2 regions of the Micromonospora sp. NPDC003816 genome follow, and region 1 is predicted to be linked to the other one. Evidence: predicted binding sites of a transcription regulator. Region 1 holds the regulator's gene; the other holds the start of a gene.
What was found. The regulator HrcA, encoded in region 1, represses chaperone genes, less so after heat shock. The targets are predictions, from matches to a motif close to GGTTNGCACNCTCNNNNNGAGNGTGCNAACC.

Region 1 (7,565 bases):
CAGCCGGCGGGGTGACGTCGAGGTGGTTGTGGTGCGAGTAGATGTTCCACCCGGCCAGGCCCCACATGTACGGGAAGGCGATCGGGTGGGTGAGCAGGTCACCGAAGAGCTCGTCGCGCTCGAGGAAGCCCAGCAGGTGCAGGGTGCCGTCCTTGGTGGTCTTGCCCTTGGCCTTCTCCTCCTCGTACACCCGGTCGACCGCGGCCTCGAGAGCGGCCCGGTGGTCCTCGGTCAGGACGTTGCGCAGCAGGAGGAAGCCCTGCTCGTGGAACTCCTTGCGATCGACGTCGCTGATCGGTTCGTAGCCGGTCCGGTCGCCGTAGTCGAAAGCCACGTCGTACCCCTCCCCAAGAGGTGAAACCATTTCTGGCACAGGCCGCCGATCGTAACTCCCGTCGACACGCCTCCGGGAGTGCCCCGGGGCGATCTCATCGTCATCGCGACCCAGGGGCGCGGATCGACCACAAGGGGTCACGATGTGTCGCACCGGGTGGGCGCTACGGGCGAATAGCCGGATTTCGCGGTGACTGCGGGTAAGGAGATCGGGGTCTTTCAGACGTCGGCGTGGACCTCGGCGGAGACCTGCGAGTCTTCGCGCTCCCGTTCCGGCAGCTGCTTCCAGGTGCCCCGCTTGGCGGTCCACTCCCGGCCGTCGAAGGTCACCCGCTTCACCCCGTGCTCCTTGGCGTGCGAGACCATCCAGTGCGCGTACCGCCAGCCGGCGCGCTCACCGTCGGCGGACGTCGTCAGACCGGCGGGACTCTCCACGAAGTCGCTCACCCCCCAGTCGAGCGTCAGCCCCTCGGCAAGCTTCGCGATCGCCGCCGCGCCGCGCAGCACCGGGTCGCCCCCGACCGTGCAGGTGACCGCCGTGGTGGCGTCACCGAGCAGCGCCCGGGTCAGCACCTCCGACTCTTCGGCCCACTTCTCGTACGCCTCCGGGAAGGCGGAACGCTGCACCTTCTGGGCGGCGTCGGTGACCCGCATGTCCTCCCAGCCGCGCACCTTCTTCAGCGCCGCGTAGAACTTCCGGGCCGCGTACCGGGGGTCGCCGATCTGCTCCGGCGTGCCCCAGCCCTGGCTCGGCCGCTGCTGGAACAGCCCCACCGAGTCGCGGTCGCCGCCGGCCAGGTTGCGCAGACCGGACTCCTGGTACGCGGTGGCCAGCGCCACCACCACCGCCCGCTCCGGCATCTCGCGCTGGGCACCGATGGCCGCGATCGTCGCCGCGTTCGCCATCTGCTGCGAGTCCAGCGTCACCTCGCCGTCGGCCTGCACCGTGCACGCCCGACCGGCGAACGGCAGCCGCAACTGCTCACCGACCTGCCGCAGCCCGAGGACGATCCCGATCGCGGCGATCAGCACGAGGACCACGAAACCCGTCACGACTGCCCGAGTCCGCACCCACACCTCCCGGTATCAAGGTCCGCCAAGCGTACGTCCCGCGTCGAACGGAACGGGCGCTCCGACCGGTTTCCCCCGTCGCCGGTGCCCTATGAGGTTCCCCGGGGCAGCCAGTCCTCACCTGTCGAGTTCGGCGACCCAGCGGGGTGGGCGCTTCTCCCGGAACGCGGTGACCCCCTCGATGCCGTCGCCGGAGAGGAAGTAGCCGGTGGAGAGCGCGGACAGCTCCGCCAGCTCGGCGCGCAGGTCGGTGCCGGCCGGGCGGTGCAGCAGGTCCTTCGCGCCGGCCAGCGCCGTCGGCGCGCCGCGCACCAGCGAGTCGAGGTAGCGCCGCACCGTGGCGTCCAGCTCGTCGCCGGGCACCGCAGCGGTGACCAGGCCGATCTCGGCGGCCCGCCGGCCGTCGAAGGTGTCCCCGGTGAGGTACAGCTCGGCCGCCGCCCGGGGCAGCAGCCGGGGCAGCACCGTCGCCGAGATCACCGCCGGGATCACCCCGATCCGTACCTCGGTGAAGGCGAAGGTGGCCTCCGCCGCGCAGACCGCCAGGTCGGCCGCGGCGATCAGGCCCAGGCCGCCGGCCCGTGCGGGACCGGCCACCCGGGCCAGCACCGGCTTCGGGCACTCCCGGACCGCCGCGAGCACGTCACCCAGCATCCCGGCGGGGACCGTCCCGCTGGCGTACGCCGCCGCCGTCTCCTTCAGGTCCGCCCCGGAACAGAAGACCGGGCCGGTGTGGTCCAGCACGATCACCCGGACCGCGTCGTCGGCGACCGCGGCGGCCAGCCCGGCCAGCAGCTCGGTCATCAACGGGGTGGAGAGCGCGTTGCGGTTGTGCGGACTGTCCAGGGTGAGGGTGGTCACCCCGCGGGCCGTGGCGACCCGCACGAACGCGTCGGGAGAGGTCATGTGAGGGCACACTAGTGGCCATGCCCGGCCTCCTTCCAGCAGGCGAACCCGTACCCGTCGACGGGTCGCTGCCCGCCTCCGCCCGCGCCCACGTAGGGCAGCGGGGCTTCGGGGTGTACGTGCACGTGCCGTTCTGCGCCAGCCGCTGCGGCTACTGCGACTTCAACACGTACACCGCGGAGGAACTCGGCGGCGGCGCGAGTCGCGAGGGGTACGCCGACACGGTGCTCGCCGAGCTGGCGCTGGCCGCGCGGGTGCTGGACGGGACACCACCGGGCCGGGTGGAGACGGTCTTCGTCGGCGGCGGTACCCCCACCCTGCTGCCCGCCGACGACCTGGCCCGCATCCTCGACGCGATCGACCGCACCTGGGGGCTGGCTCCCGACGTCGAGGTGACCACCGAGGCCAACCCGGAGTCGGTCGACCCCGTCTCGCTCAAGGAGCTGCGGGCCGCCGGCTACACCCGGATCTCGCTCGGCATGCAGTCGGCCACGCCCGGGGTGCTCGCCGTGCTCGACCGTCGGCACCGGGCCGGTCGCGCACCGGCCGCCGCACTGGAGGCGCGTGACGCCGGTTTCGCGCACGTCAACCTGGACCTGATCTACGGGACGCCGGGGGAGCGGGCGGAGGACTTCGCCGAGTCGTTGGCCCAGGTGGTGGCGGCGGGCGTCGACCACGTCAGCGCGTACGCCCTGATCGTCGAGGACGGCACCCGGCTGGCCGCGCGGATGCGTCGCGGCGAGTTGCCGTACCCGGACGACGACGTCGCCGCGGAGCGGTACCTGGCCGCCGAGGCCGCCCTCGGCGCGGCCGGTTTCTCCTGGTACGAGGTGTCCAACTGGGCGCGGACGCCGGCCGCCCGGTGTCGGCACAACCTGCTGTACTGGACCGGCGGCGACTGGTGGGGCCTCGGCCCGGGGGCGCACAGCCACGTCGGTGGCGTGCGCTGGTGGAACGTCAAACACCCCCGCGAGTACGCGAGGCGGCTGGCCGCCGGTGAGTCTCCCGGGTCGGCCCGGGAGGTGCTCACCGACGGCGAGGCGCACATGGAGGACGTCATGCTCCGGCTGCGGCTCGCGTCCGGGCTGCCGCTGGACGTCCTCGACGACGCCGGTCGGGCCGCTGCCGCGCAGGCGGTGGCGCAGGGACTGCTCGCCGCGCCCGCCCACGCGGCCGGCCGCGCCGTTCTCACGGTGCGCGGCCGGCTGCTCGCCGACGCCGTGGTGCGGGACCTGCTGCCCTGACCGCCGTCCCCGAGGTCAGGGCTTCACGAAGCCGAGATCAGCGCTTCACGAAGGCGTAGGTCATCGGGTACCGGTAGAGGGCGCCCTCGTTGGCCTTGACCCCGGCGATGATCCCGAAGATCACCGGCACGATCCAGACCAGGAACGGCACGAAGAACAGCAGCCCGCAGGTGATCGCGGTGAGCACCCAGCTGAGCAGCCCGGCGATGGCCCAGGTGAGCTGGAAGTTCAGGGCGGCCACCGAGTGCGCCCGGACCACCGGGCTCTGCTGCCCCCGGGTCATCATCGCGATCAGCGGCGCGACCCAGCCCAGCAGACCGCCGCCCACGACCACCCCGAGCGGGCCGCCGAAGTGGGCGATCAGGGTCCAGGTCTTGTCCTCGTTGCTGGCGTAGCCGCCGCCGGGGGGACCGTAACCGCCCGTCGGGTACCCGACACCGGGCGCGCCGCCCGGCGGGGGGTACTCACCCGGCGGGGGATAACCGCCGGGCGGCGGGTAGCCGCCGGGCGGGGGGTAGTCACCCGGAGTGCCGTAGCCGCCGGGCGACGGGGGCTGGTCGCCGGTGGGCGGCGGATAGCCGCCGGGCGGGGGATAGCCGGGCTGGCCCGACGAGCCCGACAGTGGGGACGTGGGGTCGTCGCCGGATCCTGGAGGACGAGGTGGTTCAGTCATGTGGTCACGGTAGGTGCCAGCGGCAACGGCGCACCATAGCGACACCGGGGAGTGTCAACCCGCCGATCGGTTTCCGGACATCCGGGAAGTCTTGATCATCGCGGGCACGGGAACGCCGACGTAGACTGGCACTCGCTACAGTCGAGTGCCAGAGTGTTCCTCTGGCACTCCGGGCGCTCCGGGCTGACCTGCGACAGGAGGTGGGGAGGATGGGTCTCGACGACCGGAAACTCGCCGTGCTCCGGGCGATCGTCGAGGACTACGTCGCCACCCAGGAGCCGGTCGGCAGCAAGGCCCTCGTCGAACGGCACCAACTCGGTGTGTCCCCCGCCACGGTCCGCAACGACATGGCCGTGCTGGAGGAGGAGGGCTACATCCGCCAGCCGCACACGAGTGCCGGGCGGGTGCCCACCGACCGTGGCTACCGCCTCTTCGTCGACCGGCTCAGTCGGGTCAAGCCGCTCAGCCCCGCCGAACGGCGGGCGATCGAACGGTTCCTGGTCGGCGCGGTGGACCTCGACGACGTGGTGCACCGCACCGTACGCCTGCTCGCGCAACTCACCCGTCAGGTCGCCGTGGTGCAGTACCCGAGCCTGGCCCGCTCCACCGTCCGGCACCTGGAACTCGTGCCGATCTCCACCACCCGGCTGACGCTGGTGATGATCGCCGACACCGGCCGGGTCGAGCAGCGGCTGGTCGAACTGCCCGCGCCGGTCCCCGCCGACGACGTCCTGGACCTGCGCCGACTCGTCAACGAGAAGCTGGTCGGCACCCGCCTGTCCGACACGCCACCGCTGGTGCAGACACTCATCGACGAGTGCGCGCCGCACCTGCGGGCGGCCATGACCACGCTCTCCACCGTCCTGCTGGAGACCCTCGTCGAACGGCACGAGGAGCGGCTCGCCCTGGCCGGCACCGCCAACCTGGCCCGGGGCGGCCTGCTCGACTTCCAGGGGTCGCTGCGCCCCATCCTCGAAGCGCTCGAGGAGGAGGTGGTGCTGCTCAAACTCATCGGCGAGGTCGAGCCGAGCACGCTGCGGGTCCGCATCGGCGACGAGAACCAGATCGACAACCTACGGGCGGCGTCCGTGGTCAGCACCGGATACGGCCCGGGCGCGACCATCGTCGGGGGGATGGGCGTGCTGGGTCCGACCCGGATGGACTACCCCGGAACAATCGCCACGGTGAGGGCCGTGGCACGCTACGTGGGCGAGCTGCTGGCCCAGAACTGACCAGTCAGGGCCGACGGCAGGCTGCCGCCACCGACCGGCGTAACGCGAGACGAACACGAGGACACGGAACCCAGTGGCCAGGGACTACTACGGCATTCTCGGCGTGAGCCGAGGGGCCTCCGACGACGAGATCAAGCGCGCCTACCGCAAGCTGGCGCGCCAGTTCCACCCGGACGTGAATCCGGACCCGGAGGCCCAGGAGAAGTTCAAGGACATCAACGCCGCGTACGAGGTGTTGTCCGACGACCGGAAACGGCAGATCGTCGACCTCGGTGGCGACCCGCTCGCCCCGGGCGGCGGCGGTGCCGGTGGGCCGGGCGGCCCCGGTGGCGCCGGACCCTTCGTCGGCTTCCAGGACATCATGGACGCCTTCTTCGGCGGGGCCACCGGCGCCGGGCGTGGCCCGCGACCGCGTACCCGGCCCGGGGCCGACGCGATCCTGCGGCTCGAACTGGACCTGCAGGAGACCGCCTTCGGGGTCGAGGCACCGATCACGGTCGACACCGCCGTGCTCTGCACCACCTGCACCGGGGCCGGTACCGCCGCCGGCACCCACCTGGCCACCTGCGAGGCGTGCGGTGGTCGGGGCGAGGTGCAGTCGGTGCAGCGCACCTTCCTCGGCCAGGTGGTCTCCGCCCGGCCGTGCACGGTCTGCCAGGGCTACGGCACGACCATCCCGCACCCCTGCCCCACCTGCGCCGGTGACGGCCGGGTCCGCACCCGCCGCTCGCTGACCGTGAAGATCCCGGCCGGCGTCGAGGACGGGATGCGGATCCGCCTGGCGCAGCAGGGCGAGGTCGGCCCGGGTGGCGGCACCGCCGGTGACCTCTACGTGGAGATCCACGAGCGGCCGCACGACGTCTTCTCCCGCAAGGGCGACGACCTGCACTGCCGGGTCACCGTGCCGATGACCGCCGCCGCGCTCGGCACCCGGCTGACCATCAAGACGCTGGACAGCGAGGAGCCGGTCGACGTGAAGCCGGGCACCCAGCCGGGCAGCACGCTGCGGCTACGGGCCCGGGGCGTACCGCACCTGCGCGGTGCCGGTCGGGGCGACCTCTACGTCCACCTCGACGTGCGTACCCCGACCAAGCTCGACGCCGACCAGGAGCGGATGTTGCGGGAGTTCGCCGTGACCCGGGGCGAGGAGGTCGCCGAGCTCAGCAAGCAGGGCGGGTTCTTCTCCCGGATGCGCGACGCCTTCAACGGCCACGCCTGAGGTGTCCGCTCCGCTCTTCCTGGTCGAGTCGCTGCCCACCACCGACTCGACGGTGCTCGACGGGCCTGAGGGCCACCACGCGGCCACCGTGCAGCGGCTCCGGGTCGGCGAGGAGCTACTGCTCGCCGACGGTCGGGGCGGCACCGCCGAGGCGGTGGTCACCGCCGTCGGCCGGGGCACCCTCGACCTGGACATCACCGCTCGCGGGTACGTCGACGCGGCGCACCCGCGACTGGTGGTGGTGCAGGGCATCGCCAAGGGCGACCGGGGCGAGCTGGCCGTGCAGGCGATGACCGAGACGGGCGTGGACGAGATCGTCCCCTGGGCGGCGTCCCGCTCGGTGGTGCAGTGGCGCGGCGAACGAGGCGTCCGGGCCCGGGCCAAGTGGGTGGCGACCGCCCGGGAGGCGGCGAAGCAGGCCCGTCGGGCGTGGCTGCCGGTGGTCGCCGGTGCCCCGGACGAGTCCGGCACGTCGGTGGCCCGCCGGATCGCCGGTGCCGCCGCCGGCTATGTGCTGCACGAGGAGGCGAGCGACCGGCTGACCACCGTCGAGTTGCCCGACCGGGGCGAGATCGTGCTGGTGGTCGGCCCGGAAGGCGGCATCACTCCGGCCGAGCTGGCGGCCTTCCAGGAGGCCGGCGCGCGTCCGGTCCGGCTCGGCCCGTCGGTGCTGCGTACCTCCACGGCCGGGGTGGCCGCGCTGGCCGTGCTCGCCACCCGACTGCTGCGCTGGTGACCGTCACCGGCCACGCCCGCGCGGCGAGGCCGGTACGCCCTGCCCGACGGGTCGTGGCCGGGCCGGGGTAATGCACCTCGGCTCCTTTGCTCTGCTTCAACGGACGCAACGGTTTGCGGCCGGACGCGGCGCTCTCCGGCCGGGGATCTCT
Region 2 (7,565 bases), on a different contig from region 1:
TCGTGAACCAGTCGGCGGCGTTCTCCGACTTCCACGGCAGCGGGGCGAACGCGGCGGCCAACTCGGCACTCACCGACGGGGCGTACGTCGCCAACCGTTTCCGCATCGTGCAGAGTCGGCGGCACGCCTAGGTCTGCTGCTCACGGTGGGGGGTTCGGGTCTTCTCACGGTGGGGGTTCCGGGGCAGCCTGACCCGCTCCGGGCGGTCAGGCTTGATCCCTGCGCGGGTCAGGCTGCCCCGGAACCCTGCTGGGTCACCGTTGGAGCATGAGCTGAGTTGAGCTGAGTTGAGCTTGGGCGGTTCGGCTCGGGGCGGTTCGGGGCGGGGTGGGGCGGAGGCGGACGGTGGGCGGCGGTACTGCGCCTTGCCGCCTTTGCTCTGCTTCACTCCACGCAATACTTTCGGGAGAACGCACCGGTTCTGGTCAATTGTCATGGCTTTGCCAGTGCGGCATTTGCCAGGAGGAACGAATCGCCCTGTTCGTTGCGTGGGTTGAAGCAGAGCAAAGGCGGCGCGGGAGACCTGGCACCCGCCGCATCCGCCGGACACCCTGGCCAGCCCGCGACCGTCGCTACCGAGCAGGGCGAGGGGAGTGGGTCGGTCCGATCCGAGGGCAGGCCCACCCGACCAGCCGGACCACGTCGGGTTTCCGGGCAGCCCACCCTGCGGAGGGATCAAGCCTGACCGCCCGGAGCAGGGTGGGCTGCCCGGAAACCCCCACCCACACCTACTACGCCCGGCGGCGCATCTGGAGTTCGCGGAGGGCGGGGACGGTCGGGTGCGGCACCCGTACGCCGGTGTCGGCGAAGCCGATCCGCTGGTAGGCGCGGTAGGCACGGTCGTTGCCCACCACGACTTCGAGCATCAGCTCCTGCCGCCCGCACTCCCGTGACCAGGCGCCGACCGCATCGATCAGGGATGCGAGCAGGCCCGTGCCGCGCCACGTCGGGGTGACGTAGACCGCGTAGACCACGGTGACCGCGAGTTCCGTGGGATGGGCGACGCCACCTGCGTGCCCGACCAGTCGGCCACCGGGGTCCGCCACGAACTGGGCGGTGTGGGTGCCGGCCGAGACCTGGGCGACGCGGGCGGCGTACTCGGCGTGCGGGCGCGCGGCGGCCTCCGCGATCGTCTCCAGGAAGGCCAGCGGGGCGTCGGCGAGCATCTCCAGACGGAGGGCCCGCATCCGGGCGGCGTCCGCCGGCTCGACCCGACGGACGTCCGCCCGCAGGGTGCTGGTCTCGTCGAGCGCGCTGGTCATGTCGGCATGCTTACCACAATGACGTACGGCGATGCCGTCAGTCGGAATATGCCCGATTTGTGGTCGTGCGCGGTCGTCACGCCTCGTGTACCGTGCGATTTCGGTCACCGTTTTTCGGGGTCGTCGCGGATCGCTGAAACCGGTGGTCTCCGGGTGTTCGGCGTGCCGGTGCCCGGAGTTGTGGTACGCCGCGCAGAGTGAGGACAACACCGTGGCACAGGGCACCGTGAAGTGGTTCAACGCCGAAAAGGGTTACGGCTTCATCGCCGTCGACGGCGGGCAGGACGTCTTCGTTCACTTCTCCGCGATCGAGATGGACGGCTACAAGGCGCTGGACGACGGCCAGCGGGTGGAGTTCGAGATCGGCCAGGGCCAGAAGGGCCCGCAGGCCGAGCGGGTCCGCGCCATCTGAGTCACCCGCCGCGTCCACCTCGCCGGCTGATCCTCGGGTGGGGTTATGGGATCGTGGCCGGTGCAGGGCAGCGGCGCCGGGGCCGACCAGGGAAGATCATGGGCCGATCCAGCCATCGCTGAGGAGCGTCCATGTCCGACCAGCCGCCCCCGGCGGGTCCGTCCTCGTCCCCCGACGAGCCGGCCCGGCCTTCGCCGGCGAACGAGCCGACCCCGCCGGCGAACGAGCCCGATCGGGGTGACGGGCGGCCACCGGTCGACCCGACCGCCCCCTATCCGGGCCAGCCCTATCCCGGTCAGCCGTACCCGGGTCAGGTCGGGGGGCCGGTGCCCTACCCGGGCCAGCCATATCCGACGTCGCCCTACGGTGGGTACCCGCAACCGGGGTACGGCCTCGACCCGGCCAGCCCGTTGGTGAATCCGCCCGGTGCCGGTGTAGGTGGTTGGTACGCGCGCTGTGTCGGCGCGCTCCGCCGGGGCTGGTCGCTCCTGCTGCCAATCGTCCTGCTGACCCAGGTGCTGCCGGCGGTGGTGCTGGCGGTGCTCGCGCTGGTGATCGACCCCACCGCGCGCTGGGAGGAGCAGCTTGCCGACGACAGCAGCGCGCTGCCCTCCGGATTCTGGGCCGACAGCCTCGTGTGGGTGGGCAGCCTCTTCGGGGCGGGTCTGATCGCGAGCCTGGTGCAGTGTGTGGGCTGGGCGGCCGGGACCTGGGTGATCGCCCGGCAGGCGGCCGGTACGCCGGTCGACCTGGGCGCGGCCATGCGCTACGGGGTCCGGCGGGCGCTCGGGCTCTGGGGATGGACCCTGCTGTTCGGCATGATCGTGCTGTTCGGCCTCTGCCTCTGCTTCCTGCCCGGCATCTACGCGGTGTTCGCGCTGGCCATGGTCGGCCCGGTCTACCTGTTCGAGCGGGACAACCCGATCGGCCGCTCGCACCAGATGCTGCGGCAGCGCCTGGGCCTGCTGCTCGGCCGGTTGGCGCTGGTGATCGGCGCGGTGATCGCCGTGTCGTTGGTCGCGGCTGCGATCGAGCAGGTGGGCCTGCTGCTGATCGGCACCGGCCCGATGGAGACCCGGACTGTGACGGCGGGCACGGTCGTAGTGACGGTGCTGGCGGCGCTGCTCACCCTGCCGGGCCAGCTTGCCCAGTTGGTCGGGCTGGTCGTCACGTACGCCGAGCAGCGGGGACACGAGGGGCCGGTGAACGACGCCCAACTGGCCCATGAACTCGGCTGATCACGGCGGTCGTGCTTGCACTCGGCAGGGCAGAGTGCTAAACAAGTCATTGGCACTCGCATGGCGTGAGTGCCAGTTGGTCGGGACGGTGGGGCCACCGTCGCACCCGGGGGATCACCTCGGGCGGGGCAGTGGCCGGTCGTCGCGGGCTATCCGGCCCGGCCGAGGAGACGTCGCCGTCGCCAGGTGGCGACGTCCCAAGGTGCGTACACCAGACGGCCCGTCCGGGGCACACCCCGGCTGGTCCGTGAGTGTCCAGGAGGACAACGCCGTATGGCCAAGATGATCGCGTTCGACGAAGAGGCTCGCCGCGGCCTCGAGCGGGGCATGAACCAGCTCGCCGACGCCGTGAAGGTGACCCTCGGCCCCAAGGGCCGCAACGTCGTGCTCGAGAAGAAGTGGGGTGCCCCCACCATCACCAACGATGGTGTGAGCATCGCCAAGGAGATCGAGCTCGAGGACCCGTACGAGAAGATCGGCGCCGAGCTGGTCAAGGAGGTCGCCAAGAAGACCGACGACGTCGCCGGTGACGGCACGACGACGGCGACCGTCCTGGCCCAGGCTCTCGTTCGCGAGGGTCTGCGCAACGTGGCTGCCGGTGCCAACCCGATGGCCCTGAAGCGTGGCATCGAGTCCGCCGTGGCCAGCGTCTCGGAGGAGCTGCTGAAGCTCGCCAAGGACGTCGAGACCAAGGAGCAGATCGCCTCCACCGCCTCCATCTCCGCCGGTGACAACACCGTCGGTGAGATCATCGCCGAGGCGATGGACAAGGTGGGCAAGGAAGGCGTCATCACCGTCGAGGAGAGCAACACCTTCGGGCTGGAGCTGGAGCTCACCGAGGGTATGCGCTTCGACAAGGGCTACATCTCGGCCTACTTCATGACCGACCCGGAGCGTATGGAGGCCGTCTTCGACGACCCGTACATCCTGATCGCCAACAGCAAGATCTCGTCGGTCAAGGACCTGCTCCCGATCCTGGAGAAGGTCATGCAGGGCGGCAAGCCGCTGCTGATTATCGCCGAGGACCTGGAGGGCGAGGCCCTGGCCACCCTGGTGGTCAACAAGGTCCGGGGCACCTTCAAGTCGGTCGCCGTCAAGGCGCCGGGCTTCGGTGACCGCCGCAAGGCCATGCTGACCGACATCGCCATCCTCACCGGTGGTCAGGTCATCAGCGAGGAGGTCGGCCTCAAGCTGGACGCCGCCGGTCTCGACATGCTGGGCCGCGCCCGCAAGGTCGTGGTGACCAAGGACGAGACCACCATCGTCGACGGTGCCGGTGACGCCGAGCAGATCCAGGGCCGGGTGAACCAGATCCGGGCCGAGATCGACAAGAGCGACTCCGACTACGACCGGGAGAAGCTGCAGGAGCGCCTGGCCAAGCTGGCCGGCGGTGTTGCGGTGATCAAGGTCGGCGCGGCCACCGAGGTCGAGCTCAAGGAGCGCAAGCACCGCATCGAGGACGCCGTCCGCAACGCCAAGGCCGCCGTCGAGGAGGGCATCGTCCCGGGTGGTGGTGTCGCGCTGGTGCAGGCCGGCAAGACCGCCTTCGACAAGCTGGACCTGGCCGGCGACGAGGCGACCGGCGCGCAGATCGTCAAGATCGCGCTGGACGCCCCGCTGCGGCAGATCGCCGTCAACGCCGGCCTGGAGGGTGGCGTCGTCGTCGAGCGCGTCCGCAACCTCGACGCCGGTCACGGCCTGAACGCCGCGTCGGGTGAGTACGTGGACCTGCTGGCCGCGGGCATCATCGACCCGGCCAAGGTGACCCGCTCGGCGCTGCAGAACGCCGCGTCGATCGCCGCGCTGTTCCTCACCACCGAGGCCGTCGTGGCGGACAAGCCGGAGAAGACCCCGGCCGCCCCGGCTGGTCCGGGTGGCGGGGACATGGACTTCTGAGTCCAGCTCCACACGCCGGAAAGGGCGGGCCGCGTCAGCGGTCCGCCCTTTTCCTATGTCGGTAGCGGCCGCTCGTCGCGCCGCTGCTGCGCCCGGTCGTACGGTGGGCGGTGCGGTGCCGGTTCGTCGACCAGGATGAGCGGCTCCTCGGGTGGTTCGGCTGCACCGGTCATCTCCGCCAACTGCTCGGCGTCGCCGTAGTCCAGCCGGTCGATCGGCAGTTGGGCCGGGAGTTCGGGAACCGCGACCAAGGGCACCGCCAGGGTGTCCCGGGTCTGCTCGTCATCCGTGGTCATGGCTGCCTCCTCTACGCAAAACCGTAGGGGGCGTCGATGACCGGGGAGGGTGAACGGTGGTATCGGCGCCTATGCGCCGGTTGACTCGTTCGGGCTGCCGAGCGCCCTGCGGTACAGGAAGAAGACCTGCTCGATCCGGGCACCCGCGCTGCGCGAGTAGAAGGGCACCGGACCGACCCAGCCGATCTGCGCGAACTCGATGCCGGCCGTCCGCTGGTCCCGCAGGCAGCGTCGCAGCAGGACGCCGCCGATGCCGGACCCCTCGGCAGCGGGGACGGTGCCCATCGGCCCGAACCAGCTCGGCCGGGACGATCCGTACGCGGCGAAGCCGAGCAGCTCACCGTCGCGCTCGGCCAGATGGCAGCCGGCGTCGGGGCGACCCACCGAACCGGCCAGCTCGCCGTCCCACGCCCCGCCGAAGGTGGTACGGGCGAAGGTGGTGAGCGCCGGCAGGTCGCTCGGCTCGGCCCGGCGTACCGTCACGCCCTGCCCGGCCAGCCGGGCCTCGGCCGCCTCGGTGGCGCGCAGCGCCGGTGACGAGTCGGACGACAGGTCGGCGGTCATGTTCCACGCGGTGCGGTCCTGGCGGTAGCCGAGGGCGAGCGCGAGACAGATCGCCGGGGTGTAGCGGACGTCGATGCCGGGCCAGCCGTAGTACGGCGGGTTGCCGGCGAGCACCATCTCGACCGCGCCCGACTCGGCCAGCGCCCGTTCGGCGTGCCCGAGCAGGGCCCGGGCCACGCCCTGACGGCGTACCCGCGGGTGCACGGCCAGCAGGTCGACGTGCCCCGCCTCGCCGGAGTGCGATCCGATCAGGACCCCGACCAGGTCGTCACCCCGGTACGCGCCGAACACCCGCACCGGCCGGTCGACGGCGGCCCGGTGCCAGAGCGTCGCCACGAGCGGTTCCGCCTCGGCCGCGTCCTCCGGCAGGTCGAGCGCCCGGCGACAGAGCTCGACCACCTCGGCGGCCCGCTCGACGGTCAACTCGGCGATGGTGGTCGCGTCCATGGCAGCCGACCCTAGATCACATCGAGTCCGGTGTCAGTCCGTGATCCGGCGTCAGTCCCGGGCGGCCTCGACGGCGGCGTACGCGTCGACCAGCCCGGCGCCGGCCACGTTCGCCGTACCGCCGCAGTTGCCGGAGCCGGTCGGGGCGTCGATCGGGGTGGCCGTCTCGCGCAGGATCCGCCGGGTCCGGTCCAGGTCACCGACGAGGTCCGGGTTGGCCGACCACATCAACGCCACCACGCCGGCCACCTGCGGGGTCGCCATCGACGTACCGGCGAGCGTGGCGTAACCGCCCCCGGGCATCGCGGAGAGGACGTCCGCCCCCGGTGCCACCAGGTCCGGCTTGTTCACGCCCGACGGGGCGGGTCCCCGGGACGAGAAGTCGGTGACCCGCCGCCGCTCGTCCACCGCACCGACCGTCAGCACGTCCGGGTACGGGGCCGGCGGGTCCTGGATGGACCGGCAGTACGGGCCGGTGTTGCCGGCGGCGGCCACCACCAGGATCCCGGCGGCCTCCAGCGCGTCGACGGCCGGCAGCAGCACCCGGGGGTCGCAGCCCTCGATCGGTGGGCAGCCCCACGAGTTGGTCAGGATCTCCGGGGCCCGGGCCGGGCGCCCCTGCGCGAACGGGTCGCCGCCGGGCGGGAAGGGCGCCAGCATGAACTGGAGGCAGTCCAGGTACGCGGCGGGGCTGCCCAGGTTGCGGTCGAGGTTCACGCAGCCCACCCATTGCGCCCCCGGTGCCACACCGATACCACCCCGCCCGACGGCGCTGCCCGCCGTGTGGGTGCCGTGCCCGCTGCGGTCGGTCGGCGTACGGGTGTCGTTCCAGGGGTCGAACCACGAGTCGTCACCGCCCCGGAAACCCGGGGCGAGGGTCGGATGTCCACCGTCCACTCCGGAGTCCGAACTCCCCACCGTCACCCCGGCGCCGGTCACCGCCAGCTCGGACCAGACGCGGTCCGCACCGATCATGGTGATGTTCCAGGGTGGGCCGGTCGGCGCGGACGCGTCGCCGCGCGTCGTACCGTCCGGCACCGGTAGCGGACGCAGCCGCTGGCTGACCAGGACCTTCGCCACCTCGGGTCGGGTCGACAACCAGGCTCGCGTCACCGGCCCGCCGTCCACCTCGATCGCGTTGACCAGGTAGTAGGCGGTGTGGTCCAGCCGTAGCCGGCGCAGGTCCCGGCGCAAATCGGCCTGGGTCCGCTCGGCGGTGTCGACCAGACGCCGGTAGACCTCCTCGGCGCGGGCGTCCCGACCTGCCTTCCCCGCCCCGGCGGGCAGACCGGTCAGATCGGCCTGCTCACGCAGCACCACGAACAACCGTTCCCCGTGCAGCCCGGGCTGGCCGGCGACGACGCCACCGACGCCGACCGTCAGCAGCATCACCACGGCGGTCGTCCAGGCGGTGGCCCGGCGCGGCGGGCGCGCCGAGGGCCGGGCCAGC

Region 2: a site for HrcA is predicted at 2,960-2,990, ahead of groL (chaperonin GroEL). Genes of this name have one in related genera too.

What each region holds. Positions count from the first base shown of each region.
Region 1 is NZ_JBIANP010000016.1:32,297-39,861, reverse strand. It holds gene ACFYTT_RS29180 (phytanoyl-CoA dioxygenase family protein) at 1-334, opposite strand, end outside; gene ACFYTT_RS29175 (hypothetical protein) at 553-1,410, opposite strand; gene ACFYTT_RS29170 (enoyl-CoA hydratase-related protein) at 1,522-2,310, opposite strand; gene hemW (radical SAM family heme chaperone HemW) at 2,331-3,554, shown strand; gene ACFYTT_RS29160 (DUF4870 domain-containing protein) at 3,592-4,227, opposite strand; gene hrcA (heat-inducible transcriptional repressor HrcA) at 4,437-5,459, shown strand; gene dnaJ (molecular chaperone DnaJ) at 5,533-6,678, shown strand; gene ACFYTT_RS29145 (16S rRNA (uracil(1498)-N(3))-methyltransferase) at 6,680-7,414, shown strand; gene ACFYTT_RS29140 (SDR family NAD(P)-dependent oxidoreductase) at 7,564-7,565, opposite strand, start outside.
Region 2 is NZ_JBIANP010000004.1:87,288-94,852, forward strand. It holds gene paaN (phenylacetic acid degradation protein PaaN) at 1-131, shown strand, start outside; gene ACFYTT_RS16035 (GNAT family N-acetyltransferase) at 732-1,262, opposite strand; gene ACFYTT_RS16040 (cold-shock protein) at 1,474-1,674, shown strand; gene ACFYTT_RS16045 (hypothetical protein) at 1,806-2,912, shown strand; gene groL (chaperonin GroEL) at 3,186-4,808, shown strand; gene ACFYTT_RS16055 (hypothetical protein) at 4,862-5,104, opposite strand; gene ACFYTT_RS16060 (GNAT family N-acetyltransferase) at 5,174-6,115, opposite strand; gene ACFYTT_RS16065 (S8 family serine peptidase) at 6,167-7,565, opposite strand, start outside.